Regions from separate parts of the Priestia sp. P1_B12_1 genome, predicted to be linked through region 1. Evidence: a T-box and tRNA genes for the amino acid it is inferred to sense, from the RefSeq annotation. Region 1 holds a T-box; the other holds one or more tRNA genes.
The links. A T-box is a leader RNA that pairs with one kind of tRNA and senses whether it is charged. The one in region 1 lies ahead of serS (serine--tRNA ligase), so its partner is inferred to be a tRNA-Ser.

Region 1 (13,890 bases):
CTTGAATCTCATCATCTTGAAGTCTTTTTAATAACTCTGGTACTTTGATATCTTCAGGCCCTATTCCTTCCATAGGTGAAATTGCGCCATGCAGGACATGATACAAGCCGTTATATTCTTTCATTTTCTCCATTGCAATGACATCCTTAGGGTCTTGCACGACACATACCACATTTCGCTCTCTGCGCTGATCTTGACAAATGTAACAAGGATCTTGATCTGTGATATGTCCGCAAACTGAACAATAGGTTAAATTTCGCTTCGCATTGACTAATGCTTTTGCAAAATCTAATACTGTATCTTCTTTCATAGATAAAACAAAGAACGCTAAGCGAACAGCTGTTTTTGGACCAATGCCGGGTAACTTCATAAAACTATCTATAAGCTTGGATATTGGTTCTGGATAATGCACGTGGCAACCACCTTATTAAAGTCCTGGAATATTTAAACCTTTTGTAAATTGACCCATTGTGTTATTTGTTAAATCGTCCATTTGTTTTAATGCGTCATTTGTTGCTGCTAGTACTAAATCTTGTAGCATTTCAATATCTTCAGGATCTACTACATCCTCTTTAATATTTACATCAATTACTTGTTTCTGACCGTTAACTACAACTGTTACCATTCCGCCGCCAGCTGTACCTTCAACAGTTTTTTCAGCTAACTCTTCCTGCGCTTTTTGCATATCTTTTTGCATTTTTTGCATTTGTTTCATCATTTTTTGCATATTGCCCATGCCTTTCATCATATGAACATTCCTCCTAAATTTACTCTTGAATTTCGATTAAGTCTTCTCCAAATAGCTTTTTCGCTTCCGCAACCACAGGGTCTTCCTCCTGTGGTTGACCTGATGACCCATCGCTTTGCTGTCCTTGAAGAAACTCTTCTCTTACTTTATCCCATTCACTTTCTGGAATTGCAACCATTTCACGCTTGCTGCCAATTAAAGTATATAAGATATTCTCTAAATTATCACGTACATTGTTGTTATTTTCAGAAGCCATTTTGCAATGAATTTCATATTTGAATTTAAGTATAAATGATTGATCTGAAGACGCAACCGGTTCACTGTTAGATAACAACGCTGCATGTGAAGCTTTATTTTGTTGTTTCAATGTGTCTAACACCTGCGCCCAGGATCGCTTAATCGTTTCTAAATTCTGCCGAGTGGCATTTTTTAAAACTTCATTTACCTTCCCAACAGGCGTTTTATACTGACTTCTTGACTGTCTTGTCTGTTTTTTCTCTGTTTGCGCTGCCTGAGCTGTATGATCAACTTGAATGCCTTTTTCTTTTAACTGCTGCAGTTCTGCTTCCATTTGATTCATTTTTTGTAAAATGTCTTGATATGGAAGAGCACTCTCTTGATTTGTAGAACTTTGAGCTAATTTTACTAAAGCTACTTCAAGTAGCACTCGAGGATGATTGCTCCATTTCATCTCTTGCTGAGTTTGGTTCAATTCAGCAATGACTTTATAAATAAAAGCACTATCCATTTTTGAACTCAGTTCTTTAAACTCTTCGTTAACCGCTGCTTTTTCAAGTAAATATGCATTTTCTTCAGAAGCTTGATAAAGCAGAACATCACGATAATAGAAGATGAGGTCCTCTACAAACCTCGCTGGATCTTTTCCGTTTTTGATCAAACTTTCAACAGAGTCTAGCGCTTCTACAATGTTTTCGTTAAAGATAGCTTGGACGATCTTCACAATAAAAGCCTGTGATACTGCTCCTGTTATGGATAGAACATCCTCTAAGCTCACCTTCTCCGTACTATACGAGATAGCTTGGTCTAAAAGACTAAGTGCATCACGCATGCCGCCTTCTGAAGCTTTCGCAATTTCGTAAAGAGCATCCTCGCTTACTTCTAGCTCTTCAGAACCTAATACTTCCTTCATTCGATATACGATATCTTCTGGCGAAATGCGTTTGAAATCAAAGCGCTGACATCTAGAGATAATCGTTAATGGAATTTTATGCGGCTCTGTTGTAGCTAAAATAAAGATAACATGTGCAGGAGGTTCTTCTAACGTTTTTAATAAAGCGTTAAAAGCTCCAATTGAAAGCATATGAACTTCATCAATAATGTACACTTTGTATCGAACAGCACTAGGTGCATATTTTACTTTATCACGGATATCTCGAATTTCATCGACTCCATTATTAGAAGCTGCATCAATTTCAATTACATCAGAAATGGAACCATCAGTAATTCCCAGACAAGTTGCACATTCATTACAGGGTTCAGCAATGGGTGCTTTTTCACAGTTAACGGCTTTCGCTAAAATTTTAGCAGCTGTTGTCTTTCCTGTCCCTCGAGGCCCAGAAAATAAATACGCATGCGAAAATTTCTCTTGGACAAGGGCATTTTGAAGTGTTTTGATAATATGTTGTTGACCGACTACGTCGTTAAAGCTTTGAGGACGGTATACACGGTACAGAGCCTGATATGCCACTACATCCTCTCCTTTTAATATAATTCATTAGTTATCATTATAGCGTATTATGAGGTTTTTTTTCAAAATAGTGAGAGATAAAATAAAAAGCCTACTCCAACAGAGTAGACTAAACTTATGTATATAACTGCCGTGCACCTTCCGTCGATTAGCCACCCCAGGCGTTACTTAAGCAGTTAGCTCGGTTCAGGCGACCCCATGGCACATGAGAGGTTCTGCTTACTGCTGCTTCCTTCCGGACCTGACAGGGTTCACAGATTCCCATTGCATAGGACCCAAACGTCAACACCACTTACTTAAGGCAGGCCCTAAGATGAGCTAACCTCAAGAAGGAATTCGGCCTCGCTAGAGCGGATTGCGAGTACAGGGCACCGCTACCTCCCCGCTTAGCACGGCAAAGTTGAAACCAATAGTTTGGGCATCAAGTTGATGCATTTACAAGTATACGTCTTTTCATTCAAAAATGCAACTGCTATAGAAAACTTACTTGTTCAGCGCTATTTTCCAGCCTTTTTTCGTTGACGCAACTCACGAAAAAAGGTAGTTAAGAGGCTCCCGCATTCTTCTTCTAGCATACCTCCTACTACTTCTGCTTGATGATTAAACTTTTCAAACTCTAATAAGTTTAACAATGTTCCTGCGCAGCCACCTTTAGGATCATAAGCTCCAAACACAACTCTTTTTACTCTTGATAATACAATAGCACCTGCACACATCGGACATGGTTCTAAGGTGACATATAACGTAGCGTCTTCCAATCTCCATGTTCCTAGTTTCTTACATGCTTCATCAATTGCTAAAAGTTCCGCATGAGCAACTGATCGCTGTTCTGTTTCTCGTAAGTTATAAGCTGAAGCAACCACCTCATCATCTTGAACAATAACTGCTCCAATGGGAACCTCTAATTTATCTTTGGCTTTTAATGCTTCATCAATTGCCAACCTCATATACTTTTCATCATCTAACACTTTTTATCCAACCTTACATATTATATTTTTTCTGAGTCAAACTATTTACTATGTACATCAGGAAAAGGAGAGACCTTGTGTGAAGAATGCTAAAACTGCTTTAATTATTATTGATATGCTAAACGATTTCCAATTTAAAAACGGCAAAATACTTGCTGAAAAATCTTTAACCATTGCTCAAAACATTGCCCAGTTAAAACAGTACGCATCGTCTCAACATATCCCTATTATCTATGTGAATGACCACTATAAGCTATGGCAAGCAAACTTAGAAACCATTTTAACACACTGTACAAATGAGGTAAGCTCACCTATTCTACATCATATTTCACCACAAAACGCTGATTACTTCTTAATTAAACCAAAGCATTCTATCTTTTATGGGACAGCTTTAAATATTTTGCTATCACAGCTCGATGTGCATACACTTATTTTAACAGGAATTGCGGGAAATATATGCGTGCTTTTTTCAGCCAACGATGCTTATATGCGTGAGTATAACTTAATTGTGCCTGAAGATTGTATTGCTTCAAACGCAGATGAAGACAATACCTTTGCTTTGAGAATGATGCATAATGTATTAAATGCTCGTATTTGCAAACATACCGAGTTGATGAATTAAGTAAAAAGCCTTCTCATATGATGGAAGTAAGTCATATGAAATGGAGGCTTTTTATTATGCAAATTTACACTGTTAAAGCAGGTGACAGTATATATAGTATTGCAAAACAGTTCCGCATTGACGCAGGGAAAATTATAAGAGCAAATGAATTACCTAATCCAAGTCAACTCGTCATCGGGCAATCTATGGTTATTCCAATCAACGGTACTTACTACACAGTAAAAGCTGGGGACACTATATGGAAGATAGGAAGAAAATTAGGCGTTAGCTATCAGGCTATTGCCAATGCGAACAATGTTTCAGTTACAGCACCCTTAACACCTGGCCGCCGCATCTTAATTCCCCCTTCTCCAAACAAAAGAAACGGTGAGTTTTTAGGGTATGTTGAAACAAGCAATCGAAAAATCACTCCTCAAACAGAGAAAATGATTAATCAAAATGCAAAATACCTTACTTATCTCGGGCCAGCGAACTTCGAAGTGCAAAAAGACGGTTCTCTAAAGGCACCTCCACTTAACAATTTAGGTTCTATTGCTAAAGAAAATGACGTCATTTTCTTAATGGTATTGGCTAATATTGAAAATGGTGCATTCAGTGACGAAGTCGGCCGAGCAATTTTAAATAATAAAGACGCTCAAGATACGCTCTTAAATAATATTGTAAAAACAGCGAAAGAACAAAATTTCAGAGACATTCATTTTGACTTCGAATTTTTGCGTCCGGCAGATAAAGAAGCCTATATTGCATTTTTACAGAAAGCAAAAAAGCGGCTTCAAGATGAGCAACTTCTTATGTCTGTGGCTTTAGCTCCGAAAACAAGTCGAGATCAAAAAGGCAAATGGTATGAAGCACATGATTATAAAGCCATTGGAGAGATTGCTAACTTCGTTGTTCCGATGACATATGAATGGGGATATAGCGGTGGGCCTCCTATGGCCGTCTCTCCTATTGGTCCCGTACGTGATGTTTTAGAATATGCAGTATCTGAAATACCTAGTTCAAAAATTATCATGGGTCAAAACCTATACGGTTACGATTGGACACTTCCTTACAAACCAGGAGGAGAATATGCCAAAGCCATTAGTCCTCAACGAGCTATTGAGTTGGCAGCTCGCTATAAAGTAGCGATTCAATACGACGATAAAGCACAAGCTCCTTTCTTCCGGTATAAAGATGAACAGCAGCGCACCCACGAAGTATGGTTTGAAGACGCTAGGTCTATTCAGGCCAAGTTTAATTTAATCAAAGAATTAAAACTTAGAGGAATGGCCTACTGGAAACTAGGCCTGGACTTCCCGCAAAACTGGCTCTTGATTGAAGACAACTTCAAAATTACAAAAAGAGTGACACAGCCATAAATAGGGAAAGCTTACTGTGAACAGTAGGCTTTTTGTTATTCTTCTTACTGAAAGAAATTTCTTTTCCCCTTATTCTCCTTCTCTATGTTAAAATATTTTTTGTCTGTTTTTTTTGAACGAGTGGTCATGAAGGAGGCAAATGAATGCAAGGCACACCTTTTATTTCAGTAGAAGGACCCATCGGTGTCGGAAAAACCTCTCTAGCTAAAGAGATTGCACAAGCATTTCAATTCGAAATTTTAAAAGAAATCGTAGATGAAAATCCATTTCTCGGGAAATTTTATGAAAATATCAACGAGTGGAGTTTTCAAACCGAAATGTTTTTTCTATGTAATCGATATAAGCAATTGGAGGATATTCAAAAAGGGTTCTTATCTTATAAAAAACCTGTTGTAGCAGATTATCATATTATGAAAAACATGATTTTTGCTGAGCAAACGTTAAAAGATGAACAGTATAAAAAATATGTACAAATCTTCCACATCTTAACGGCTGATATGCCAGCTCCGAACATTATTATTTATTTAAATGCCAGTTTAGATACCTTGTTAAAGCGTATTAAAATGCGCGGAAGAGAAATTGAACGAAACATCGATCCTCACTACCTTGCGAGGCTAAGTGATGATTATGAAAAGGCTATGACGGCGTTTGAACAAAATAACCCTGATGTAACCATTTTACGTTATGACGGTGATGAAATAGATTTTGTACAAAATAAACAACACTTAAATAGAATCTTATCAGAGGTTCAAGAGAGTATGTTAAAAAGGAGTATGTAATGGTAAACTTACGATCGAAATACAACATTCCTAATGATGCTGTGTTGACGATAGCGGGCACAGTTGGAGTTGGGAAATCTACAATGACTCAATCATTGGCTGATGCTCTCCAATTTCGCACATCGTTTGAAAAAGTAGATTCCAACCCTTACCTGGACAAATTTTATGGGGATTTTGAACGTTGGAGCTTTCACCTACAGGTATATTTTCTAGCTGAACGCTTTAAAGAACAAAAGAAAATTTTCGAGTATGGCGGCGGCTTCATCCAAGACAGATCCATTTACGAAGATACCGGTATCTTCGCTAAGATGCATTTTGAAAAAGGAACGATGTCTAAAGTAGACTATGAAACATATACAAGCTTGTTCGATGCAATGGTTATGACTCCATATTTCCCTCATCCGGATCTGCTTATTTATTTGGAAGGCAGCTTCGAAGATATTGTAGATCGCATTCAAGAAAGAGGGCGACCAATGGAACAGCAAACGCCTCTTGATTATTGGAAAGAGATGCACGCCCGATACGAAGACTGGATTAATAACTTTACGGCTTGCCCTATTCTTCGTTTAGATATTAGAGAATACGACCTTATCAAGGATCCTGATTCAATTGAATCAATTGTGGAAAAAGTAGCTCGCTTTTTACAACATAATGAAAAGTTAAAACGTCGTCATCTATAAAAAAATGCCGCTTTATCTATTAAAGCGGCATTTTTAACAAATAAAAAACCGTTACTTATAAGTAACGGTTTTCCAATCTCCAATTTATCGCGCTATGTTAATTGCATTATAAGTCAAATATGGCGGAGGAAGAGGGATTCGAACCCCCGCGGGCTTTAACACCCCTGTCGGTTTTCAAGACCGATCCCTTCAGCCGGACTTGGGTATTCCTCCGTATCGACAAGTATTAATTTATCATATAAAAATAATAAAGTCAACTCTTTTATTGATTTTTTTTAAAAAGATGTTCATTAAGGATTAATCCTCAATGAACATCTTCTATTTTTTATTTAGAAATAAATTCTTTATTTCCCATATAAGGACGCAGCACTTCTGGAATTTGAATTGATCCATCTTCCTGCTGGTAGTTTTCTAAAATTGCAGCTACCGTACGGCCAATTGCTAAGCCAGAACCGTTTAGTGTATGAACATGCTCTGGTTTTGCTTTTGTATCACGGCGGAAGCGAATATTAGCACGGCGAGCTTGGAAGCTTTCAAAGTTTGAACAAGAAGAAATTTCACGATACGTTTCATAACTTGGAATCCAAACTTCAATATCATACTTTTTGGCTGCTGTGAAACCTAAGTCAGCTGTACACATGCTTAGCACTCGGTAAGGTAAACCTAATAGTTGAAGAACCTTTTCAGCATGGCCCGTTAATTTTTCTAATTCATCATAAGAATCTTCTGGCTTAACAAAGCGAACAAGTTCTACTTTATTAAACTGATGCTGACGAATAAGCCCACGTGTATCTCTTCCTGCAGAGCCTGCTTCTGAGCGGAAGCAAGCACTATACGCTGTATAAGCAATTGGAAGCTGATCTCCGCTTAAAATTTCATCACGATGCAAATTTGTAACTGGTACTTCAGCTGTAGGAATTAAGAAATAATCTTCTTCTTTAATCTTGAAGGCATCTTCTTCAAATTTAGGAAGTTGCCCTGTTCCCGTCATGCTTGTACGATTTACCATATATGGAGGAAGGATTTCTTCATAACCATGCTCATCCATATGTAAATCCATCATAAAGTTAATAAGGGCGCGTTCTAATCTTGCACCTAGCCCTTTATAAAATACAAAGCGGCTTCCCGTTACTTTCGAAGCTCTTTCAAAATCTAAAATATTTAAATCTGTTCCTAAATCCCAATGCGGTTTTGGTTCAAAATCAAATTGTTTAATTTCTCCCCATTTACGAACTTCTACATTATCATCTTCAGTTTCACCTACAGGCGTACTTTCATGTGGAACGTTAGGAATTGAAAGCAGCAATCGTTCTAATTCTTCTTCAACGCTGCGAAGCTCTTCATCCAATTGCTTTACGCGGTCTCCTACTTCACGCATTTCAACGATTAAGTGATCAGCATCTTGTTTTTCACGCTTCAATTGTGCAATTTGCTGTGATACTTCATTTCGCTTGCTTTTTAACTCTTCTGTTTGAGCAATTAGCTCACGGCGTTTTACATCTAACTCTTCAAAGCGACCTAAGTCCGTTAAGTCCTCGCCACGAAACTTGAGCTTTTCTTTTACTTCATTAAAATTAGCACGTAAAAATTTTAAATCTAACATACTTAGTACCTCCTTTAGTATAAAAGGGCAAAATAAAAACTCTCATCCCCATGAAAGGGACGAGAGTTTACCCGCGTTGCCACCCTAATTGAAAGCTAAAATAAGCCTTCCTCTTAAACCAGATAACGGATGAACCGAAACTGCCTACTACTTTTTCGACAGCTTGCTCCAGGACGGATTCATAAGAATTGATTATCGATTCACACCAGCCATCGACTCTCTTGAAATCAAAAATCTTATTACTATTTCCTATCAACGCTTTATACCAATATCATTTTTATTAATCATAATGTACTACAAGTCTGTACAAGATGCAATTCATTTATACAGGTTTTTTTGAAGCTTCTTCAACCATTGCTACAAAATACTGCGCCATGCGAGCATCATCTGTTAATTCTGGATGAAACGAACATCCCAAGAATTGACCTTGTCTTGCCGCAACGATTCGGTCGTTATGCATGGCTAAGACTTCAACGTTTTCTCCTACTTCTACAATATGCGGAGCACGGATAAATACGCCTATAAAATCTTCACCGATATCTTTAATATTTAGGGCAGCTTCAAAGCTATCCCGTTGACGCCCAAACGAATTTCGAGCTACCATAATATCCATAACACCTAAATGGGGCTCTTCACGGTCAACGACTTGTCCTGCGAGTAAAATTAAACCCGCACACGTACCAAATACCGGTTTACCTGCTTGTGCAAACTGGCGAAGAGGTTCCATAAAGTCATATTTGTCAATCAGACGACGCATCGCTGTGCTTTCGCCGCCCGGTAGGATTAAACCATCTATTTCGTTTAGCTGTTCAACTTTTTTTATGATAATGGCTTCAGCGCCTGCTGCTTCTAATGCTTGTGCATGCTCGCGAAAGGCACCTTGTAATCCTAACACGCCTACTTTTACCATTTTGTCAAAACTCCCTTTAAATTACCATCCACGCTCTTGCATGCGGTTTTCTGGTAATAATGATGAAATTTCAATCCCTTTCATTGCACTTCCTAACCCTTTTGATAAGTTTGCAATCAGTTCATAGTCTTGATAATGTGTTGTTGCTTCCACGATTGCTCGCGCAAATTTTTCAGGGTTGTCCGATTTAAAGATTCCTGATCCAACGAACACACCGTCTGCTCCAAGCTGCATCATTAACGCTGCGTCTGCTGGTGTTGCTACGCCGCCTGCTGCAAAGTTTACAACCGGTAAACGACCTTCACGTTTAATTTGCAGTAATAACTCATAAGGTGCACCTAATAGTTTAGCTTCTGTCATTAACTCATCTTCGTCCATGCCCACAACTTTACGTACTTGAGCATTTACTTGACGCATATGACGCACTGCTTCCACAATGTTTCCTGTCCCTGGTTCTCCCTTTGTACGAAGCATTGCAGCTCCTTCAGCAATACGACGAGATGCTTCGCCAAGATCACGGCAACCGCACACAAATGGAACCGTAAATGTATTTTTATTTAAATGAAACTCCTCATCAGCTGGAGTCAACACTTCACTTTCATCGATGTAGTCTACACCCATCGCTTCTAGCACGCGTGCTTCAACAATATGGCCAATACGAGCTTTTGCCATAACTGGAATGGACACAGCATTCATCACTTCTTCAACAATTGTTGGGTCTGCCATACGAGACACGCCGCCTGCTGCACGGATATCAGCTGGAACACGCTCTAATGCCATAACAGCAACAGCGCCTGCTGCTTCTGCAATTTTTGCTTGCTCTGCATTGATAACGTCCATGATAACGCCACCTTTTTGCATTTCCGCCATTCCTCGTTTTACACGATCAGTACCTGTAATGTTATTCATGTTTGTCTTCCTCCTGTATCAAGTGTTTCACAATAATTTTTAGTGTATATACAAAATTCAAAACTTAGTGTCTATTTTACCGCATTTTTCGGAAAATTCCTATCTAATTTATAGATTATATACAAACAAATCTAAAAATAAAAAGAAGAGATACTCTCTTGTAGTATCTCTTCTTTCTCTTGAGTTATCATTAAAACCAGTTATTCACTGTATTTGCAGCATTCATCCAAATATCGCTGAAGAAGTTGCCAATACTGCGGATAGCGAGAGAGAACCATCCAGCTTTTTCAAAAGATTCGTTTGTCACAACCGGCGTCATGCTATCTGTAGTTTGACCTCCTACATAGCCTAAATCTTTAAGATTGCTGTTTGTTGCACTGACATAAGCAACTGTTTCTCCTTTTTTAATAGGAGCAACAACTTTTTGATCGTTCATAACTTTATCGTTTAACTTAAAGTTGATTTTAGTATGATCTTTTTGACCTTTTTCGGTAATAATCTTTACCGAATTCTTTGGAGAAACGGAAGCTTCTTTTGATTTTCCTTTAGCAACATTAATTGTTTCATGCCCTTTAATCTCGCCGTTAGCAGGCACTACTTCTTTTAACTGAAAATGACTAAAAGCATAATCCAATATCTTTTTTGTTTGGGAAAAACGAGCAGCTTCCGTAGACTTGCCGTTTTCCTTAGCATTCATTACAACTGTTATGTATCTTACCCCGTTACGCTCTGCAGTCCCAGTGAAACATTGACCTGCAAAATCTGTATGGCCAGTTTTTAAACCGTCTACGCCGCTGTAGGCAGCTGAAAAACCTGGGAGCATCTTGTTCCAATTGTTCATTTTTGTTTCGCCTTGTTGCCCTTGTCTAAACATCTTAGAAGGAGTTTTAGCTACTTCCAAAGATTCTGGATAATCATGAATTAAGTGATAAGCAAGGGTAGCAACTGCCCGAGCCGATAGAAGGTTCTCATCTTCTTCCTTCGTTCCTTTTGGATACATTCCTTTTAACAGAGAATTAGAAAGACCTGTGGAATTGACAAATTTTGATTCACCCATATTTAATCTTTTTGCCGTTTCGTTCATTAACTTAATAAAGTTTTCTTCAGAACCACTGACAGCTTCAGCTAAAGCGATTGCAGCTCCATTAGCTGAATAAATAGCCATGGCATCATATAATTCTTTCACCGTGTATTTTTGGTTTTCAATTAACGGTACATTCGATAATCCATAATCTTGAGAAATTTTAGCTGCATATTTACTAACTGGCACACGTTGATCCCAAGATAATTTCTTATCTTTTATGGATTCTAATACTAGGTATTCTGTCATCATTTTTGTCATGCTTGCAATACCTAATAAAGCATCCGTATTTTTCCCGTATAATACTTTCCCCGTACTTGCCTCTACTAAGATCGCTGCATCTGCTTCAACGCCAATATCATCTGTTTTAGGAGCAGCTGATGCTTGTGTAGAGACAAAAAATACGCTGGCCATTAACATAACAGCAATGACACAAATTAATTGTTTCTGTACTGCGTTTCTCACTCTATACCCTCCAAACGTAAACTCACATAAATGTAATTTTATCATACTAAAATTTAAAAAAATAGATAAAGAAGTACTGTTACATTCATGATCCATGACATAAAAAACACGTTTCCCTAATAGGGAAACGTGTTTTTTAAACATTCATGATTATCTCATAGAATAGTTAGGAGATTCTTTTGTGATTTGTACATCATGTGGGTGGCTTTCTCTTAAACCTGCTCCAGTCATACGAATGAATTGTGCCTGTTCACGTAACGCTTCTAAGTTAGCTGAACCACAGTAACCCATTCCTGCGCGTAAACCGCCGATCATTTGATATAAAGTATCTGCTACAGGTCCTTTGTAAGGCAAACGTCCTTCGATACCTTCTGGAACTAATTTTTTATTATCTTCTTGGAAGTATCGATCTTTACTTCCTTTTTCCATAGCTCCTACAGAACCCATTCCACGGTACACTTTAAAGCGTCTACCTTGGTAGATTTCTGTTTCTCCAGGACTTTCTGTCGTTCCTGCTAGAAGGCTTCCTAGCATTACTGTATGTCCACCAGCTGCAAGTGCTTTTACAATATCTCCAGAGTATTTAATACCGCCATCTGCGATAATAGCTACACCGTGCTTACGAGCTTCAGTTGCACAATCATATACTGCTGTAATTTGTGGAACGCCTACACCAGCTACAACACGAGTTGTACAAATTGAACCAGGTCCAATTCCTACTTTTACTACGTTTGCTCCTGCTTCAATTAATGCTTTTGTACCTTCAGCAGTTGCTACATTACCAGCAATAATATTTAACTCTGGATATGCCTCGCGAATGCTGCTTACCGTATCTAAAACGCCTTGTGAATGTCCATGCGCTGTATCAATAACGATAACATCAACGCCAGCTTGTACTAATTTTTCGATACGAACGTTTGAATCAGCTGTTACGCCAACAGCTGCTCCAACTAATAATCGACCTTGTTGATCTTTAGCTGCATTTGGAAACTCAATTACTTTTTCAATGTCTTTAATTGTGATAAGGCCTTTTAATACGCCATTGTCATCTACAAGAGGTAACTTTTCAATTTTGTATTGCTGTAGAATTTTCTCTGCTTCTTCTAAAGTCGTTCCTACTGGAGCAGTAACCAATTCTTCTTTTGTCATTACATCAGCAATTTGCATTGAATAATCTTGGATAAAACGCAAGTCGCGATTTGTAAGGATTCCAACTAGTTTTTGTTCTTCTTCGTTGTTGACAATCGGCACACCTGAGATACGATATTTGCCCATTAAATGTTCAGCAGCAAATACTTGGTTTTCAGGAGTTAAAAAGAAAGGATCCGTGATAACACCACTTTCAGAACGTTTTACTTTATCAACTTGTTCTGCTTGCTGTTCAATCGACATGTTTTTGTGAATGATACCTAAACCACCTTGTCTAGCCATCGCAATAGCCATTTCAGCTTCTGTAACTGTATCCATTCCTGCACTGATGAACGGCACCTTTAATTTTAATGTTTTTGTTAGTTCAACACTCATATCAACGTCTTTAGGTAATACCTCAGATTTTGCTGGCACCAGTAAAACGTCATCAAATGTTAAGCCTTCTTTAGAAAATTTGCTTTCCCACATTATAGAATCCTCCTTTAAACGACAGAATATTATTAGTAGATTAACAAGCAGATATGTACCTGTCAATAACTTCACTAGATATCAGATAATTCTAATAAAAAGAAAAGGTGATTTAGTTGCATAAATTTAATGATGTTTGGACGTCCTACAATTTATTTTTCTCCGTTCCTTTTGTACAAGACTTTTTAAAAAAGCGCTATCAAAAATTGAATTATAGCGATGCAGAGCAACATAGCTTTAAAAACAGTTACCCCTTTATTTATTATTTGGAACACAGTAAAAATTATTATCAAGTTGCGGCACAATCTCCTGTATCAGTTCAACCAGTTTTATTATTTTATGGAATGTCACAGCTGTTAAAAGCCTGTTTGTTAACACAAAATCCCGTATATCCAGAGAATACGGCGGTGTTAGCACATGGAGTATCAACACGAAAAAGAAA
Region 2 (17,846 bases), on a different contig from region 1:
TAAGGAATCAGCAGATTTATCAAATATAAAGTTTTGGTTTAGACACCCGATCTCTGGATGAATGTTCAATTTCTTCTTCAAAGAAATCCAGCTCATCATCGGATGAATCCGTGCTTTCTGCGCCTGCTGATAAAACCTTACTGTCTTTACTTTCATCAGTTTCAGAAACCTCTGTTCCTTCTGCTTCGAGTACTTCATCTGTGTCATCACTTGAGCGCAAGGCCTGATAGATTTTCCATAGAGAAGGAGCATTTTTGACAAGAGGTCCGTATTGTTGAATCATAGGTCCCATCGTTTCCGCTGCTTTTAGTACTCGCTGAACATTCCCCATCATGGAGCTCAAGTTAGCAGGGTTCGTTAATCCTTGCAAACCTCCAAGCAGGGAAGAAGAGTTAGTCGCTCCTGCAGCACCTTGGGCTCCTGAAAGTCCAGAAAACAAAGAACCTCGAGGAGCAGCCGCAGCCGCTTGTTGAAATGGTATGTTTCTATTTCCGCCTCTTCGGAATAGGCGAGTTAAGAAGTTACCTCCTCCACGGTTCAGGCCTTGCTGATTCGGGTAAAATGATTGTTGAGCATTTGTTTGCTGGGCAAAGTTACGAAACTGCTGTAATGGATTAAATTGGCCAAAGTTACCAGGTTGTTGCCCAAAGCCGTTTTGTGTTGGCATTCCTGGCATCATTCTTCTTTGCATACCGGGTGGAAATGGTGGTCTTCGCTGTAGCAAAGGACGCACCTCCTTTAGTAAAGTAGATTTTCTTTTACTATCGTATGCAACTCGCGATAAAATGTTTTTGAAACAGGTAATAAGTTTTAGTAATATGAATGAGAAGTAGTCACAGAAGGAAAAATCGATTATAATCATATATTGTGCCTTAAAAGATGAACGTGAATGTAAAAAAGGAGACTATTATGGAAAAAACAAACTTTGAACGTTTTGAGTTTCAACCATTTTTAATAGAAGCAATTAAACAATTAGGTTTTTATCAGCCTACAGAGATTCAGGAGCGCTTAATTCCTTCCGTTTTAAAAGGGGAAAGTGTAATTGGTCAGTCGCAAACAGGGACCGGCAAAACACACGCTTATTTATTGCCTTTACTTGAAAAGGTAGACCCTAAAAAAGAAGAAGTACAAGTTGTAATCACCGCTCCAACTCGTGAGCTTGCTTCTCAAATTTATCAAGAAGTATTAAAGCTAACAAAACACAGCGCTGAAGGAGAAGAAATTTCAGCAAAATGTTTTATCGGCGGTACAGATAAGCAGCGTACAATCGACAAATTAAAGAAGCAGCCTCAAGTTGTTGTAGGAACACCGGCTCGTTTGTTTGATTTAGTAAATGAAAAAGCGTTAGTTGTGTATACAACAAAGGCGTTAGTAGTAGACGAAGCTGATTTAATGCTTGATATGGGATTTTTAGAAGATGTGGACCGTTTGGCAAGCAATATGCCTGAAAAATTACAGATGCTTGTTTTTTCAGCAACTATTCCTGAAAAATTAAAGCCATTCTTAAAAAAATACATGGAAAATCCAAAATTCACGCATGTTTCGCCGAAGCAAGCAGCAGCAGCTAAATTAGAGCATGTATTAGTTCCACTGCGTCATCGCAACAAGTTTAAGCTCCTGCATGATATGCTTATTTCTTATAATCCTTATTTAGCTATCGTCTTTACAAATACAAAGAAAATGGCGGACGAAGTAGCAGATGATCTACTGTCTAAAGGATTAAAAGTAGGAAGAATTCACGGAGACTTATCTCCTCGTGACCGTAAGAAAATGATGAAGCAAATTAATAATTTAGAATTTCAATACGTAGTAGCGACAGATTTAGCAGCTCGCGGTATTGATATTGAAGGAATTTCACACGTCATTAACTTTGAGCTTCCTTCAGATCTAGATTTCTACATTCACCGAGTAGGACGTACAGCTCGTGCTGGTCATTCTGGAATTGCTGCTACAATCTTCGATGTGGAAGATGAAGATGCAGTAAATAAGCTGGAGAAAATGGGGATCGAGTTTGTAAACAAAGATCTTCAAAAGCAAGAATGGGTTTCCATCGATGACCGTAACCGCCGTAAAAAGCGTGTAAAGAAAGCGGATGAAGTGGGAGAAGAGGCACATCGCTTTATTCAAAAGCCGAAGAAAGTAAAGCCTGGCTACAAGAAAAAACGTGCTCGTGAAATTACAAAGTATGTGCAAAAGAAAAAGCGTAGTGAAAGACGCAACAATCGTTAATCGCAATAGGTTAGAGGTGTAAAAAGTAATGTTGAAAATTGGTTCTCACGTATCAATGAGCGGCAAAAAGATGCTTTTAGGAGCAAGTGAAGAGGCAGCTTCTTACGGAGCAAATACGTTTATGATCTATACAGGCGCTCCACAAAATACTCGTCGCAAAAAGATTGAAGAGCTTAATATTGAAGCTGGTCTTTTGCATATGAAAGAGCATGGAATGACAGATATTGTTGTACATGCTCCCTATATCATTAATCTAGGAAATACAACAAAGCCCGAAACATTTGAGCTTGGAGTAGATTTCTTAACGTCTGAAATTCAGCGCACCCATGCTCTTGGTGCAAAGCAAATTGTTCTTCACCCAGGAGCTCATGTGGGCGCTGGAGCAGATGCCGGTATTCAGCAAATTATCAAAGGTCTAAACGAAGTGTTGACAGCTGATCAAGAAGTTCAAATTGCGCTTGAGACAATGGCTGGAAAAGGAACAGAGTGTGGAAGAAGTTTTGAAGAAATTGCCCAAATTATTGATGGCGTGACGCACAATGAAAAGCTCTCTGTTTGTTTTGATACATGTCACGTACATGATGCTGGTTATGATATCGTTCAAGACTTTGACGGTGTATTAAATGAATTTGACAAAACCGTAGGCATACAGCGAATTAAAGTGCTTCACATCAATGATAGTAAAAATGTATGCGGTGCTCGAAAAGACCGCCATGAAAATATTGGATTTGGTGAAATCGGATTTGGTGCACTGAATTATATTGTTCATCACCCAGCGTTTACAGAAGTTCCTAAAATTCTAGAAACTCCTTATGTAGGAGAAGATAAGAAAAATAAAAAAGCGCCATATCAGTTGGAAATTGATATGGTTCGTGCACAAAGCTTTGATTCAGAGCTAAAACAAAAGCTTATGTAATTTCATATGTAAAAGAAGAGGTCATGTCTATAGACATGACCTCTTCTTTTACATCAACTGCTGAAATAATTCGTTCACTCGTCTGGCAGTTTCACGATCTGTTACTTGAGCAATTTGTTTGATTAAATTTCGGCGCTCTTCAAGGTTATAAATATTTACGGGCTGCTGTCTAATGACGGATACAAGTGTGTGTGCCTGCTGATCTGTAATGGGGATGTTGTATTGTTTGCTATACTTTAAAAGCTCTTTCGGGGTAATGTTGTTTACTTTCTTATTGACAATCTGCTGTACAATTTTCATATGATTACCTCCTCGTCATATACAGTTTATGAATAAAAAAGAAAGATGTGACTATATTGTGTAATAAAACAACATTTCGAGTCGGATGAACTTACGGAGATAAGAAAGCAAAGGAGTGAACCGGCTTAGTTTACAAATAAAAGACAATCCTGTATACTACATTAATGACTAAATCGTAATGATTCTGAGAAAGTAAATGGGTAACGGAGTATACGATAGAAACCGTGCCCTCTTTTGTATGGAGAAATATAAAAAAAGAATGGTGAGGCGCATATGAATACACCTGATATCATTGAAATTGATCATTTATCATTTCAATATGATGGAGTGAATGTATTAGAAGATATAAGTTTTTCAATTCCAAAAGGAGCTTTTTTGGGTCTCGTTGGTCCAAATGGCTCTGGGAAATCAACGCTAATCAAATGTTTGCTTGGTTTGCAAAAACCATCTCAAGGTGCAATTCGTTTATTTGGAAAAGATCAGAGAAGGTTTAAAGAACGAAGTAAAATTGGATATGTATCGCAAAAAGCGAATAGTTTCAACAGCGGCTTTCCTGCTACCGTTTTTGAAGTGGTTTCCACGGGTCTTACTTCAAAATTAGGTTTGTTTCGCTTTATGAATGCTTCTCATAAACAAAAAGTAAAAGAAGCGGTAGAAGCAGTGGGGATGAGCGAATTTTTAAATCGAAACATAGGAGAACTGTCCGGTGGCCAGCAGCAGCGAATTTTTATTGCGCGCGCGCTTGTAAGTGAACCCGAGCTGTTAATTTTAGATGAGCCAACAGTCGGAGTGGATGCACAAAATGTGTACACTTTTTATGAGCTTCTCGAAAAGTTAAATAAAGAAAAAGGAATTACGCTTGTGCTTGTTACTCACGATATTGGCACTGTCTCAGAAAAAGTAACCCACGTTGCTTGTTTAAATAAATTTCTACACTTTCATGGGAATGCTAAAGAATTCGAACAGCTTTGTGAACATGACGTATCTATGTTTTATGGTCATAATGTTCATGTGTTAACCCATGATCATCATCATGGAGGGCAGCACGTATGATAAGCAGTTTATTTCAATTTGAGTTTTTACGAAATGCATTTTTAACCGGTATGATTATTGGCGTCTTAGCTCCTTTATTGGGCACATTCATCGTAGTAAGACGTCTTTCTTTAATTGCAGATGCGTTAAGTCACGTGACGCTAGCAGGGATTTCTGCGAGCTTGCTTCTTAGTCAGAAAATAGGGTTTATGCAAGGAGTGAACCCCGTCTATTTAGGGATGGTATCTTCCGTTACAGGCGCTCTTTTTATTGAAAAACTTCGAAGCGTCTACAAGCATTACCAAGAGCTGGCCATTCCGATTATTTTATCGGGCGGAATTGGGATTAGTGCAATTTGTATCTCGCTAGCGGACGGTTTTAATAATGATTTAATGAACTATTTGTTTGGAAGCGTAAGTGCGGTGAGTCGTTCGGATCTTTGGACAGTTGTTGTCATAGCCGTGTTTGTTATAGCTATTGTCTTTTTCTTATATAAAGAATTGTTTATTTTATCTTTTGACGAGGAGCACGCTTCTGCTTCTGGGATTAAATCGAAGTGGATGCACTTTTTATTTATTGTGATGGTTGCTCTTGTCATTGCTGTATCGATGCGTATCGTTGGTATCTTATTAGTGTCATCTCTTATGACTCTTCCTGTAGCAGCAAGCATTCGCTTAGCTAGAGGCTTTAAACAAACGATTCTGCTTTCGGTGATTTTTGGCGAAATATCTGTTTTAGGCGGATTATTTTCAGCGTACTACTTGGATTTAGCACCAGGCGGTACAATTGTTGTCATTGCTGTTGTTATTTTAATCATATCTATTATGATTAATAAAGGACGGAAGGGGAAACAAAAATGAATTTAACTGAAGCCATTCATTTATTAAAAGATCAAGGATATAAACATACAGGAAAGCGTGAAGAAATGCTTGCCCTGTTTTCAAAATCAAATAAGTACTTAACGGCAAAAGATGTATTAGAGTACATGAAGCCTGATTATCCTGGTCTGAGTTTTGATACAATTTACCGTAATTTATCATTGTTTGTGGAGTTAGGCGTACTTGAAATGACGGAGCTTTCGAGCGAAAAGCACTTTCGATTTAAATGTGCGACCGCCCATCATCATCACCACTTCATTTGTTTAGATTGTGGAAAAACAAAAGAAATTGAAGCTTGTCCGATGGAGTATGTAGACGAGGATTTGCGTGGGTACAATATTACAGGCCATAAATTTGAAATTTACGGTCAATGTATAGAATGTAATCAATAAAAAAGAGAGGGCGTTATGCACCTCTCTTTTTTATTTTTGCTGTTCTTTTAACCAGCTGGCTACCCACTGATCTGCTTCTAGCCAATTGTATACGCGAACCACTCCTTTTGGAACAGGTAAGCGATTATAAGGAGTATCAAATAAGATAACAGGGATATTGCATTCTTCACTGATTTCACAAGCATTATCATGTTTGTCTTCAAAAAAGATATCAACATCATATCGTTTTGCTGTCTCAACTTTAAAATGAGAACCCACTAACTCAATGTGATGAAACGATAGTTCATTTTTTTGAAACCATTCTTCCGTGACGTCCAATAGCTTATCGTGCCTTGCACTAATAAAGAATAATTCGTGCTTTTGATGCCATTTTTGCAAAACCGCTTTTGCATCGTCTGCAAGTGGAGAGGTTTCGTAAATAGAGCGTTCATTTGCTTTAAACCATTTCCCGAGTTCAGCAGGTGATACATTTACAAAAGGGCTGAAATCATATTCTGTAATGTCTTCAAGTGTTAAATTTAAGTTAAAGGCTTTATTTAAATGAGGAACAAAAGTTTCAGGAGAAGTAACAGTTCCATCAATGTCAATTCCAAACTTTTTCGTCAACTACGTGCACTCCTTTAATACGTTTATTCTACTCAGGTGCTTGATTATTCTTGTCTAGTGTAACATAAAGCCTAAAGAGAAACAGTAATACTTTTTATACGCCTTTAGCAAAACGTAATGATCACTGCACGGCCTGGTGATTGCGTCTGTACCTATTTCTTATAAGGGAGCGAGCGGCTGTATAAGATTAACACTTATAATTTTTCCCCGCATTCAGATACTATAAATGCTCCTTATTTACGAAAGCGAGGGATTAAGCATGGAGAATGAAGAACAAAGGCGTAGAAAAGATGTATATGAAGCTGATTTCATGGAAGAAACTGCAGCTGAAGTGGGCGTTCCTTACCGAGTAGGAGAGCCTCATGCAGAGCGTGAAGTTATAGATATTGATCGCAATCGCAATCATGAAGTCGCTGGACGAGGAGAAGGAACGGGATACGGTCGTTTCGCACTCGTGCTTTCGATTCTTTCACTATTCTTTTTACCAATTATTCTTGGTGCCGCTGGGATTATTCTAGGGTTTATCGCACGCAGAAAAGGAGCACTTACGCTAGGAGCATGGGCAATAGGGATCGGAGTTGTATCGATTATTGTCGGTACGTTTATATTACCGTTCTTTTCATAAAAAAAGCGAGGCGCATATGCGCCTCGCTTTTTTTAGTTATGATTTAGCTGCAGCTTTTTCAGCTTCTTGCTTTGCGTGATATTCAGCAGCAATTTTATCAATTTCTTTTTTTAGTTCCTCAACCATTGTTTCTTCAGGAACTTTGCGTACGATTTCGCCTTTGCGGAATAGTAGACCTTCACCGCGTGCTCCTGCAATCCCGATATCAGCTTCACGAGCTTCACCAGGACCGTTTACAGCGCAGCCAAGTACCGCTACTTTAATCGGTGCTTTTACAGTTGAAATATACTCTTCAACTTCATTAGCAATGCTAATTAAATCAATTTCAATACGTCCGCAAGTTGGGCAAGAAATAAGAGTTGCCGCATTGGAAGCTAAACCGAATGATTTTAGCAATTCGCGCGCAACCTTTACTTCTTCTACAGGATCCGCACTTAAAGAAATACGTAATGTATTTCCGATTCCTTTAGATAAAATAGCGCCAAGACCTGCTGCACTTTTTACAGTTCCTGCAAATAATGTACCCGATTCTGTAATTCCTAAGTGAAGAGGGTAGTCAAATGCTTGAGCAGCTTTTTCATAAGCTTCAATTGCCAAGTTAACATCCGATGCTTTCATTGAAACGATGATGTCATGGAAATCAAGGTCTTCTAAAATTTTAATGTGATGAAGTGCACTTTCTACCATGCCATCTGCTGTCGGATAGCCGTATTTATCTAAAATACGTTTTTCAAGTGAACCAGCGTTAACTCCAATACGAATTGGAATATTTTTAGCTTTTGCAGCATTTACAACAGCTTCCACTTTTTCACGGCGACCGATATTACCAGGGTTGATACGGATTTTATCCGCTCCGCCTTCAATAGCTTTTAATGCTAAGCGATAGTCAAAATGAATATCCACAACTAATGGAATGTTAATGCGTTTTTTAATTTCAGGGATTGCATCTGCTGCGCGCTCGTCTGGACAAGCAACACGAACAACTTGGCATCCTGCTTCTTCTAAACGTTTAATTTCTGCAACCGTTGCTTCAACATCATGTGTCTTAGTGGTTGTCATACTTTGAATAACTAACTCGTTGCTGCCTCCGATTGTTAAATCTCCAACTTTAACCGGGCGTGTTTTTGTACGATGTATAATTTCACTCACGTGATAATCTCTCCTTCAAAATGAAATCAAGAATTTGAATTCATTAATAGAATAACTCTTTATGAACAAAATAACTAGTAGAAAGTACTACCTTAGCTATTTTAACAATGACTATCCCATCTTGACAAGAAGAATGCTGTCATTACTTGTAAATAGGGAACTTATACGTTTTTCCAATTTGAATATCCTCAGGCGCTGTACCGTTATTTAACTTTTTGAAGTCTGTAATCATTTGGTTCATAGAAACCGGTATCGATTTTTTTGTAAGCTCCTCAATGACGGATAAAACTGTATCGCCTGGCTTAATTTTTATTTTTGTATAGGTGGAAGAAGAGCTGGCGGCTTTTGTTTCTGCAGGCTGCGCTTTGCTGACTTGAACTGCTTCAGTAGCAGTGGGAATGGTCCCGTATTTAATGTCGTAGTGACAAATATATCCGATAAAAGCGAAAGCGGCTAATGCACATAGCTTTTTCATTATGCTCCTCCTTCATTCTTTTGCTTATGTGTAAAGCCTATGCTTGTCTTACTTAAATATGATTGGAGAACGAAAATTGAAAGGAAAATTAATGATTGTTTCATTAGGCTTATTGCCTTTAATCATGGTGCTGGGAAATTCCATGCTCATTCCTCTGCTGCCAAGCATTCAAAAGTCACTTCACTTAAGCGGAGTTCAAACCAGTTTGATACTGAGTGCATTTTCGATTCCAGCCGCATTGTGTATTCCTGCTGTAGGAATTTTATCAGACCGGTATGGGCGTAAAAAGTTAATCATATATTCACTCGTCATGATGATAATAGGCAGTGTCATCGCTGCTGGTAGTGCTTTATTCTCTTCTGGAAGCTTTGCTGTGTTGATGGCAGGCAGAGTCATTCAAGGGATTGGAGCTGCAGGTACTACAACGTTGGCAATGGCATTAACTGGAGATGTATTTACAGGGGAAAAAAGAGCAAAAGTCCTCGGGATTTTAGAAGTGTATAATGGAGTTGGAAAAGTGGTTGCGCCGATAATTGGAGCATCGGCAGCACTCGTCGTATGGTATGCCGCATTTTTTGTCTATCCTTTAGCTGCAGGTGCTGCTTTAGTAGGTATAGTGATGTATGTGAGAGAAGGGAAAACAGGCTCGGATTTAGTATCTGTTCAAGAATATTTAAAGAGAGCCATTGGGATTGTCTATGATAAAAGAAAATCGCTTTTTCCTTTATTCTTTGTGGGGGGATTGGGGTTATTTTTATTATTTGGCATTTTATATTACTTATCTTTTCTAATAGAGGAAACGTATCATATAGACGGTTTTTTTAAAGGAACCGCTTTTTTATTTCCTCTTGGTGCGATGACGCTCGTTTCTTATTGGACGGGTCAACGCATCAAAACAGATGTAGAGCTCATGAAAAAATTAATGATAGTAGGGATAACTCTTTTATTCCTGATGTTTGGAGTATTAACGATTATTTATACGCTTCCTGTGCTGATGTTTTGTTTGACAGTCGCCTTTGGCGGCTTAGGATTTGTTCTTCCGTGTATTAATATGATGATTACTTCAGCGGCTTCAGACGAAGAAAGAGGGTTTATTGTATCCATTTATGGAACGGTGAGATTTTTAGGAGTAGCGTTGGGACCTGTTGTTTTTGAAGTGTGGATGCACACTGAAAGGCTGATGTTTGTTTATAGCTTTATTCTGCTTACAGCAGGAGGTTTGTGGGTTTTGTATCAGTTGAAAATTCTTCCTTGTGCAATGGGAAGAAGAAAAGTTGTACCGAAATAAAGAGGCTGAGACTTAACTACATCACTCCAATCACCAGCTAGAAGCAGCCGCATACATGAAACCTGCGTTCACCATATCAATAAAAAAATCCAAAAGAGGTGGATTCTCTATCAAGAATCTAGATTCCTCGTTTGGATGTTCCTTCAACTAAGATACGTTTGTCCCAGCATCTTTATTAGTTTTTACTTTTTTTCTTATAGGAACCCTTGTGACGAGCAACAAGTAAATGAAGAATGTTCCTATCCAGTAAAGAGAGCTATGTAGTGCTAGAGACAAAGAAAAAGCTTCAAAAAGCGTATACAGCAGCGTGAAGGCTACTGTACTATAAGCGCTCAGTGCCCATAGCTGCTTGAAAGGAAGCTGCTTTTTAGTAATGAGTCCAATCAGTTTCCCAAGATAAGCAAGGCAGGTAATAGAAAGGAAGTTTAGTCCAGATGTTAATACGTACAGTAAAAGCATAGCGATAGGGACAAGTATGTATAAAGAAAATTTTTGTTCGTGCAGCAAGTTTAGCAGTTCATTTTTATCTTTATGATGCCAGTTTAGCAACTCATATGAATACGTTTGTGTTTGTGAATTAGTCGTGATGTAAATTCCATCCTTTAAAAAACCAATGGCATGAGCAGGGGAATGAAACCGTTCAATAGACTGTGAGGGGTTTAAGATAAAAGCGGTACCATTTACTTTTTTTGTGAAAGGTTGACTTGACGTAAGCTGTGAGTTTGAAATAGAAAAAGAAGAAACAGATTTCGGAAGATCTGTAGTAGCGATATGATAGCCATTTACAATCGTCAAAGTCATAAAGAAAAATGTAGGCAGCAAAGAAATAAATGTTAAAAACAGCACAAAGCCAATTGTTTTATTCGTATGCTCAAAGCGAAGCGACCTTATTTTTTTGAAGGAAGTAAAACTCCATGCCATCTTTTTCAGCATGCTCATTGTAAAGCCTCCTCTTATTGAAGATTCTGGTTATATCTTATTTTATAGCGAAAATTTAAGGTTTACAATAGATTTTAGAAACCGTTACCAATTACAATGATGCGGTGGAGCGTTTTGTCACAAGCACATCTTATGCGTATATGTACAGGTTTCCCTGTCATTGTTTTTGGGGGATATTACGGGCAGCTTGAGGACCGTGCTGTTAATATTGCAGAGGTACACTCAAAAATCGTATTCGAAAGTAAAATAAAGGAAGGACTCGTCGTGCAAGGTCTTTCTTTATGGGAGTGGTTATTGTATGATAAATAGTAATAATAAAAAGGATAGGTGCGGGCATGGCTATTTTATGTTGGGCATTAATTATCATTAGCTTTGTTGTATCGTTTGTTGGGTTGGTTTATCCCATCATCCCAAGCGTGCTATTTGTAGCTCTGGGATTTGTTATATACGGTTTATTTTATGATTTTAGCTCCTATAGCTGGTTATTTTGGGTGATACAAGGATTGTTAGTTGTCGCACTTTTTTTAGCAGACTATATAGCTAATATTATTGGTGTGAAAAAATTCGGAGGCACTAAAGCAGGTGTTTGGGGAAGTACAGTTGGGCTGCTTGTGGGTCCGTTTGTCATTCCGGGATTTGGAATTATTTTAGGGCCATTTATCGGAGCGATTGTAGGAGAACTGATTGTTCATCGGACCACAATTAGCAACGCAGTAAAAATTGGAGTAGGTTCGGTTATTGGCTTTTTTAGTGGCGCTATTTCAAAAGGATTTATTCAACTGCTGATGATTGCCTATTTTTTATACGCTGTTTTAAAATAATATATTGACTTTAGGCTAGAAACATGTTAAATTTTTAATGTCGCTAGTAAATGTTATATTGTTCCACAGTAGCTCAGTGGTAGAGCTATCGGCTGTTAACCGATCGGTCGTAGGTTCGAGTCCTACCTGTGGAGCCATGGCGGTGTAGCTCAGCTGGCTAGAGCGTACGGTTCATACCCGTGAGGTCGGGGGTTCGATCCCCTCCGCCGCTATTTTCCAATTTGCGTTTGTGACATACATAATTCATATTGTTCCACAGTAGCTCAGTGGTAGAGCTATCGGCTGTTAACCGATCGGTCGTAGGTTCGAGTCCTACCTGTGGAGCCATGTGGACCCTTAGCTCAGCTGGTTAGAGCAGACGGCTCATAACCGTCCGGTCGCAGGTTCGAGTCCTGCAGGGTCCACCATTTATAGGGTTGGAGGAATACCCAAGTCCGGCTGAAGGGATCGGTCTTGAAAACCGACAGGGGTGTTAAAGCCCGCGGGGGTTCGAATCCCTCTTCCTCCGCCATACTATTGTCTATTCAAAGCTTCTTTTGAGAAAAAGAAGCTTTTTTTATGTTTAAAAGAATAGCGAATGGGAATTAGGTAAATATAAATCATGGATTAGGAACTTTTTATTTGAAACAGTAGGGTAAATTTGCTAATCTAAACGTATATGGTGCTTTTGCGCCAAAATGCTTACATATTTTGAAGGAGGAATTATTCATGGCTTACAAATTACCAGAACTACCTTATGCATACGATGCACTGGAACCACATATCGACAAAGAAACAATGAATATTCACCACACAAAACATCACAACACATATGTTACAAATCTAAACGCTGCTGTTGAAGGCAAAGCGGATTTAGAAAGCAAAAGTATTGAAGAGTTAATTTCAAACTTAGATGCTATTCCTGAAGATATCCGTACAGCAGTACGCAATAACGGTGGCGGTCATGCGAACCACTCATTATTTTGGACAATCCTTTGCCCTAACGGCGGCGGTGCTCCAACTGGTGAATTAGCAGACGCTATCGCTAGCAAATTCGGCAGCTTTGATCAATTCAAAGAAGAATTTGCAAATGCAGCTAAAACTCGCTTCGGTTCTGGCTGGGCTTGGTTAGTTGTAAACAACGGCGAATTAGAAGTAACAAGCACACCAAACCAAGATAGCCCATTAATGGAAGGCAAAACGCCAATTCTTGGTCTAGACGTTTGGGAGCACGCTTACTACCTAAATTACCAAAACCGCCGTCCAGATTACATTTCAGCATTCTTTAATGTTGTAAAATGGGACGAAGTTGCTAAACGTTACGACGCTGCAAAATAAGCTGAAGACGTATTTAAGAGCCAGTAAAGTAATTATTACCTTTACTGGCTTTTTTGTTTTCCAATTCTTTTACATATCTCCTTTTCTTTTTCACACACTAGGTGTAGAAGAGAAAAGGAGTTTTTTGATATGCCTTTATTAAAAAAAGTAGTTGGAGATGTAGAAGTTAGTAAAGATTTACTTTTGCTTTTAATTATAGGCGGTCTTTATGCCTTGGCTATTTCAATTTCCAATTCGTTTGTTAACATTTATCTGTGGAAACAATCAGGCGAATTTTCGGATCTCGCTATTTATAATTTAGCGGTAGTGGTGCTTCAGCCGCTTACGTTTATTTTAGCAGGTAAATGGGCCAAACGAATTGACCGGGTTGTGGTTTTAAGATTAGGTGTATCTTTTTTAGCTGTTTTTTATATCGCTGTATTAATCAGTGGAGCTAACGCAGCCCAGTATTTAGTATTGCTTGGTGGACTTCTGGGTATAGGATACGGCTTTTATTGGCTAGCTTTTAATGTGCTAACTTTTGAAATTACAGAACCTGATACAAGAGACTTTTTTAACGGATTTTTAGGGATCTTAAACTCTTTTGCAGGGATGATTGGTCCTTTAGGAGCGGGCTTTGTTATTTCCGCTTTGTATGAATCACTTGGGTATAAAATTGTGTTTGGTGTATCGCTGCTATTGTTTATCGGTGCCGTTGTGCTTAGTTTTTTTATTACAAGACGCGCAGCGGAAGGAGTATACAAATTTAAAGAAGTATGGGCTGAACGAAAAGTCAATAAAGACTGGAATCGAATATTGCAGGCTCATTTCTTTCAAGGGTTGCGTGAAGGTACGTTCATTTTTGTTGTATCCGTCATGGTATTTATTACGACGGGAAGTGAACTAGCTTTAGGAACATATGGACTGGTGAATTCAGCAGTTGCGTTTGTAGGATACTATGTTGCCTCAAGGTTTATTAAGCAAAAAAATCGCCTTCGATTTATCTTCGCAGGGGGCCTCCTTCTCTATGGAGCAGTCTTTTTGCTTATCTTTAACTTATCGTATCCAAAGTTAATTATATATGCTGTTTGTATTGCCATTGCTTATCCTATTTTGTTGGTTCCATTCATTTCTCTAACGTACGATGTGATTGGGCGAGCAAAAGACGTTGTTTCAAAAAGAATTGAATACATTGTTGTCAGAGAAGTATTTCTGAATATTGGACGCGTCGCTTCCATATCTTTATTTTTAATAGCTGTACTATTTTTTGATGAAGCAAAAAGTATTCCCATTTTATTAGCTATTGTTGGAGCAGGGCATACGATCATTTATTTTTGTGTGAGACATATCTCACAGCCTCTGCACAAAAAAGAAACGACTGTTACTCCTCCGGTATTAAATGAAGGAGACGGAGAGTCTCCAGCTTAGAGTATTGTGAGTTCCTTCATTTGTACTATGGAAAATGCTTCGCTTTTCTTTTAGAATAAATACGTTGTGTAAATAGGCACCTGCCAGGTGTCTATTTATTTGCTAAATAGCTGATTTTATGGTGTTATGGTATATATGTTTTATAAAGTGTAGGTGTTGGTATGAAAAAGAAAAAAAGAAGAAAAAGTCACGTGCCTTTTCGTGTGAACTTACTTTTCTTGACCGTATTTGCCCTATTTTCCGTATTAATTTTGCGGTTGGGACTTGTTCAAATTGTATACGGTGAGAATTACGAACGAGAAGTCGAAAAAACACAGGACGTTACGGTCAGTACGCCTGTTCCTCGAGGGAAAATGTACGATCGTTATAACCGCGTAATTGTAGATAATACCTCTTTAAATACAATTACATATACTCGTTTTCAAGGAAATACAGCTGAAGAAAGGCTGCGCATCGCTAAAAAGTTAGCCACTATGATCGATGTTCCTTACACCACAAATGTGATTGATATTCCGGAAAATAAAAAGAATAAAGATGCTAAAAATGTGGTAAAAATTACAGAACGCGATATGAAGGATTATTGGATTATGCTTCACCCTAAAGAAGCGGAACAGAAAATTACGCAAGCTGATCGCAAAAAAGTTCAAGATGGTGAAATGACTGATGACGAACTGTATCAACGTCAGTTAGACCGCATCTCTAAAAAAGATTTAGAAAGTCTAAAGAGTGATTTAGAAGTTCTCGCTATTAAGCGCCAAATGGAGGCAGGTTACTCTAACACCCCGCAAATTGTTAAGAGCGGTGTGACAAATGAAGAGTATGCCGTTGTAAGTGAGCACTTAGATGAACTTCCAGGTGTTGATACAACAACGTATTGGGATCGCTCATACCCAGAAAACAGTACTCTTCGCACTTTGCTTGGAAATGTATCATCTGCCAACGAAGGACTGCCTAAAGATAAAGTACAGTATTACTTGTCAAGAGGCTATAGCCGAAATGACCAAGTTGGGACGAGCTATTTAGAGAAGCAATACGAAGCTCAGCTCAGCGGTCAAAAAGAAAAAGTCCAATATGTAACAGATAAAAAAGGAAATCTCCTTGATACAATTCAAGTGTCTAAAGGTGAACGCGGCAGTGATTTGGTTTTAACTATTGATATGGAGCTTCAAAAAGCGGTAGAAAAACAAATTACCGACCAGCTTTTAGCCAAAAAGCAAATGAAAGGAACGCAATTTTTAGACCGTGCTTTTGTTATTATGATGGATCCTCACACAGGAGAAATTTTAACAATGGCAGGTAAAAAATACACCATTGATAAGAAGACTGGAGCGCCTAAAATAGAAGATTTTGCATTAGGAAATATTTCAACATCTTATACAATGGGCTCTGTTGTAAAAGGAGCAACGGTTTTAGCCGGCTTAGATTCAGGAGCTATTAAGCCAAACACAGTGTTCGTTGATGAACCGTTAAAAATTAAAGGAACACCGGTTAAAAAATCAGCTGAGGCTGAAGGGCTAGGACCCTTAACGTATTCATCTGCGTTAAAATATTCATCCAACGTATTTATGTTTAAAACGGTAATGGCTATGGCTGGGTTACAGTATCATAAAAACATGACTTTACCGATTAAACCTGATACATTCAGCGAACTGCGTTCTTACTACAGTCAGTTCGGCTTAGGCGTATCAACAGGCATAAACCTTGATAACGAATCAACAGGTGTCCAAGGCGGAAGCGATGTTCCAGGTACGGCGCTTGATTTAGGAATTGGTCAGTATGATACGTACACGCCGCTGCAGCTTGTTCAATATACTTCTGCAATAGCTAATGGAGGGTATCGCATTAAGCCGCAGCTAGTAAAAGAAATCCGAAAACCAACGATTAAAACCGATGAAATTGGCGGTACGCAGCATTCATTTGAACCTGATGTGTTAAATCGTATCACGATGAAAGAAGAATACATTAAAGATGTTCAAAGTGGCTTTAAGCGCGTTACTCAAGAACAAGGCGGTACAGGGTATGCAGCTTTCCATACAGCGAACTATAATCCTGCTGGTAAATCAGGAACGGCACAAGCCTATGAGAAAAACCCAAGCGGAGGGGATCCGATTAAAGTTAATAATTCAAACTTTGTGGCCTTTGCTCCGGCGAATGATCCTGAAATTGCAGTAGCTGTAGTGGTACCATCGGCATTTGTGCCAAGTGCACCAAATACCATTACAAAAGAGCTTGCTCGTTCTGCGCTGGATACGTATTTTGATTTAAAGAAAAAAGGTGAACAAGAAGTAAAAGACCAAGAAGAGAATCAACAGGCTGTCATTGCAAACGACGCCAATTAAAGAGGCTGGAATAAAAGCATATTAGTTAAAGTAAGATCCGAACGAAGTTGATTAAGAATCAGCTTCGTTCGGATTTTTTTATTGGTAGAGTGAACGTAGATTTCGTGTAGGTAGGCCCTTTTAGCGATTGATTGGAGGGCAAGGTGAAGACTTCTGCAGGGAAAGCGAAGCGACGAGGAGGCTCACCGGCTGTCCGTGAAACGAAAATCAACAGCGGTATCGGAAGTAATTCATACTGGCTTATTAATCCAATCCACCCACCTTTAGATTGAATTAATTTAGTTATGTCTCTACCTCTTCTTTTTTTGTTAAAAATCTTTACATATATGGTTTTTTATTGAATTTAAGGGTCGTAAGAACTAGTTTTTTACCTAAAAAACACGCAGATAGACCTTCGTTTACAAAAGCTTTACATTGAGTTAAAACACAATTAATAGTCGGCTATTATTCTGTAAGTGTAAGGGTTAATAGAAATGATCAAAATAAGGGGAAGCGTTTCGGCTTCTCGTATTTATTTACACTGATAGTAAACAATAGATATTAAATAGACATAGAGAGACTTTTATTGTGCTCAAAACGGTTAAAGACGATGAAGGAGGATTATCCAATGGCAATAACAATGGAATTGACTAACAAAGAAAAAGTAGATACTCCGCAAACAAAAGAAATTGTATATAAAACAAAAGGTTTGAATTTATGGTATGGCAACACACATGCCTTAAAAAATATTGATTTAGACATTCATGCTAACGAAGTTACCGCGATCATCGGTCCATCAGGCTGCGGAAAATCAACATATATTAAAACGTTAAATCGTATGGTAGAAATGACTCCAATTGTCCGTACATCAGGTGAAATTGAGTATAGAGGGAAAAATATTTTTGATAAATCGTACCACGTGGAAGAGCTGCGCACGCAAGTAGGAATGGTTTTCCAAAAGCCAAATCCGTTCCCAAAATCTATTTATGATAATATTGCCTACGGCCCAAGAATTCATGGCGTTCGCAATAAGAAAAAACTAGATGAAATTGTTGAAAAAAGTTTACGAGGAGCAGCTATTTGGGACGAAGTTAAAGATCGTTTGAATCAAAATGCGAATGGGTTGTCAGGTGGACAACAGCAGCGTATCTGTA

Region 2: it has a tRNA-Ser gene. The T-box ahead of serS (serine--tRNA ligase) is inferred to sense a tRNA for this amino acid. The anticodon was not compared.

What each region holds. Positions count from the first base shown of each region.
Region 1 is NZ_JBFTZR010000033.1:952-14,841, reverse strand. It holds gene recR (recombination mediator RecR) at 1-412, opposite strand, end outside; gene AC1D0Y_RS28725 (YbaB/EbfC family nucleoid-associated protein) at 428-748, opposite strand; gene dnaX (DNA polymerase III subunit gamma/tau) at 768-2,456, opposite strand; RNA gene ffs (signal recognition particle sRNA large type) at 2,587-2,851, opposite strand; gene tadA (tRNA adenosine(34) deaminase TadA) at 2,954-3,424, opposite strand; gene AC1D0Y_RS28705 (cysteine hydrolase family protein) at 3,504-4,046, shown strand; gene AC1D0Y_RS28700 (glycoside hydrolase family 18 protein) at 4,103-5,404, shown strand; gene AC1D0Y_RS28695 (deoxynucleoside kinase) at 5,548-6,183, shown strand; gene AC1D0Y_RS28690 (deoxynucleoside kinase) at 6,183-6,863, shown strand; tRNA gene AC1D0Y_RS28685 (tRNA-Ser) at 6,984-7,076, opposite strand; gene serS (serine--tRNA ligase) at 7,189-8,466, opposite strand; T-box leader at 8,519-8,731, opposite strand; gene pdxT (pyridoxal 5'-phosphate synthase glutaminase subunit PdxT) at 8,789-9,376, opposite strand; gene pdxS (pyridoxal 5'-phosphate synthase lyase subunit PdxS) at 9,398-10,285, opposite strand; gene AC1D0Y_RS28665 (serine hydrolase) at 10,476-11,831, opposite strand; gene guaB (IMP dehydrogenase) at 11,982-13,448, opposite strand; gene AC1D0Y_RS28655 (YaaC family protein) at 13,565-13,890, shown strand, end outside.
Region 2 is NZ_JBFTZR010000001.1:711,354-729,199, reverse strand. It holds gene AC1D0Y_RS03830 (YqfQ family protein) at 20-733, opposite strand; gene AC1D0Y_RS03825 (DEAD/DEAH box helicase) at 910-2,229, shown strand; gene AC1D0Y_RS03820 (deoxyribonuclease IV) at 2,258-3,145, shown strand; gene AC1D0Y_RS03815 (DUF2624 domain-containing protein) at 3,194-3,445, opposite strand; gene AC1D0Y_RS03810 (metal ABC transporter ATP-binding protein) at 3,719-4,498, shown strand; gene AC1D0Y_RS03805 (metal ABC transporter permease) at 4,495-5,337, shown strand; gene AC1D0Y_RS03800 (Fur family transcriptional regulator) at 5,334-5,747, shown strand; gene AC1D0Y_RS03795 (5' nucleotidase, NT5C type) at 5,778-6,353, opposite strand; gene AC1D0Y_RS03790 (G protein-coupled receptor family protein) at 6,613-6,978, shown strand; gene ispG (flavodoxin-dependent (E)-4-hydroxy-3-methylbut-2-enyl-diphosphate synthase) at 7,015-8,118, opposite strand; gene AC1D0Y_RS03780 (hypothetical protein) at 8,270-8,602, opposite strand; gene AC1D0Y_RS03775 (MFS transporter) at 8,679-9,890, shown strand; gene AC1D0Y_RS03770 (DUF1189 domain-containing protein) at 10,038-10,829, opposite strand; gene AC1D0Y_RS03765 (hypothetical protein) at 10,944-11,138, shown strand; gene AC1D0Y_RS03760 (DUF456 domain-containing protein) at 11,165-11,650, shown strand; tRNA gene AC1D0Y_RS03755 (tRNA-Asn) at 11,713-11,787, shown strand; tRNA gene AC1D0Y_RS03750 (tRNA-Met) at 11,789-11,862, shown strand; tRNA gene AC1D0Y_RS03745 (tRNA-Asn) at 11,903-11,977, shown strand; tRNA gene AC1D0Y_RS03740 (tRNA-Ile) at 11,981-12,057, shown strand; tRNA gene AC1D0Y_RS03735 (tRNA-Ser) at 12,069-12,161, shown strand; gene sodA (superoxide dismutase SodA) at 12,359-12,967, shown strand; gene AC1D0Y_RS03725 (MFS transporter) at 13,097-14,374, shown strand; gene AC1D0Y_RS03720 (peptidoglycan D,D-transpeptidase FtsI family protein) at 14,536-16,713, shown strand; gene AC1D0Y_RS03715 (hypothetical protein) at 16,857-16,985, shown strand; gene pstB (phosphate ABC transporter ATP-binding protein PstB) at 17,333-17,846, shown strand, end outside.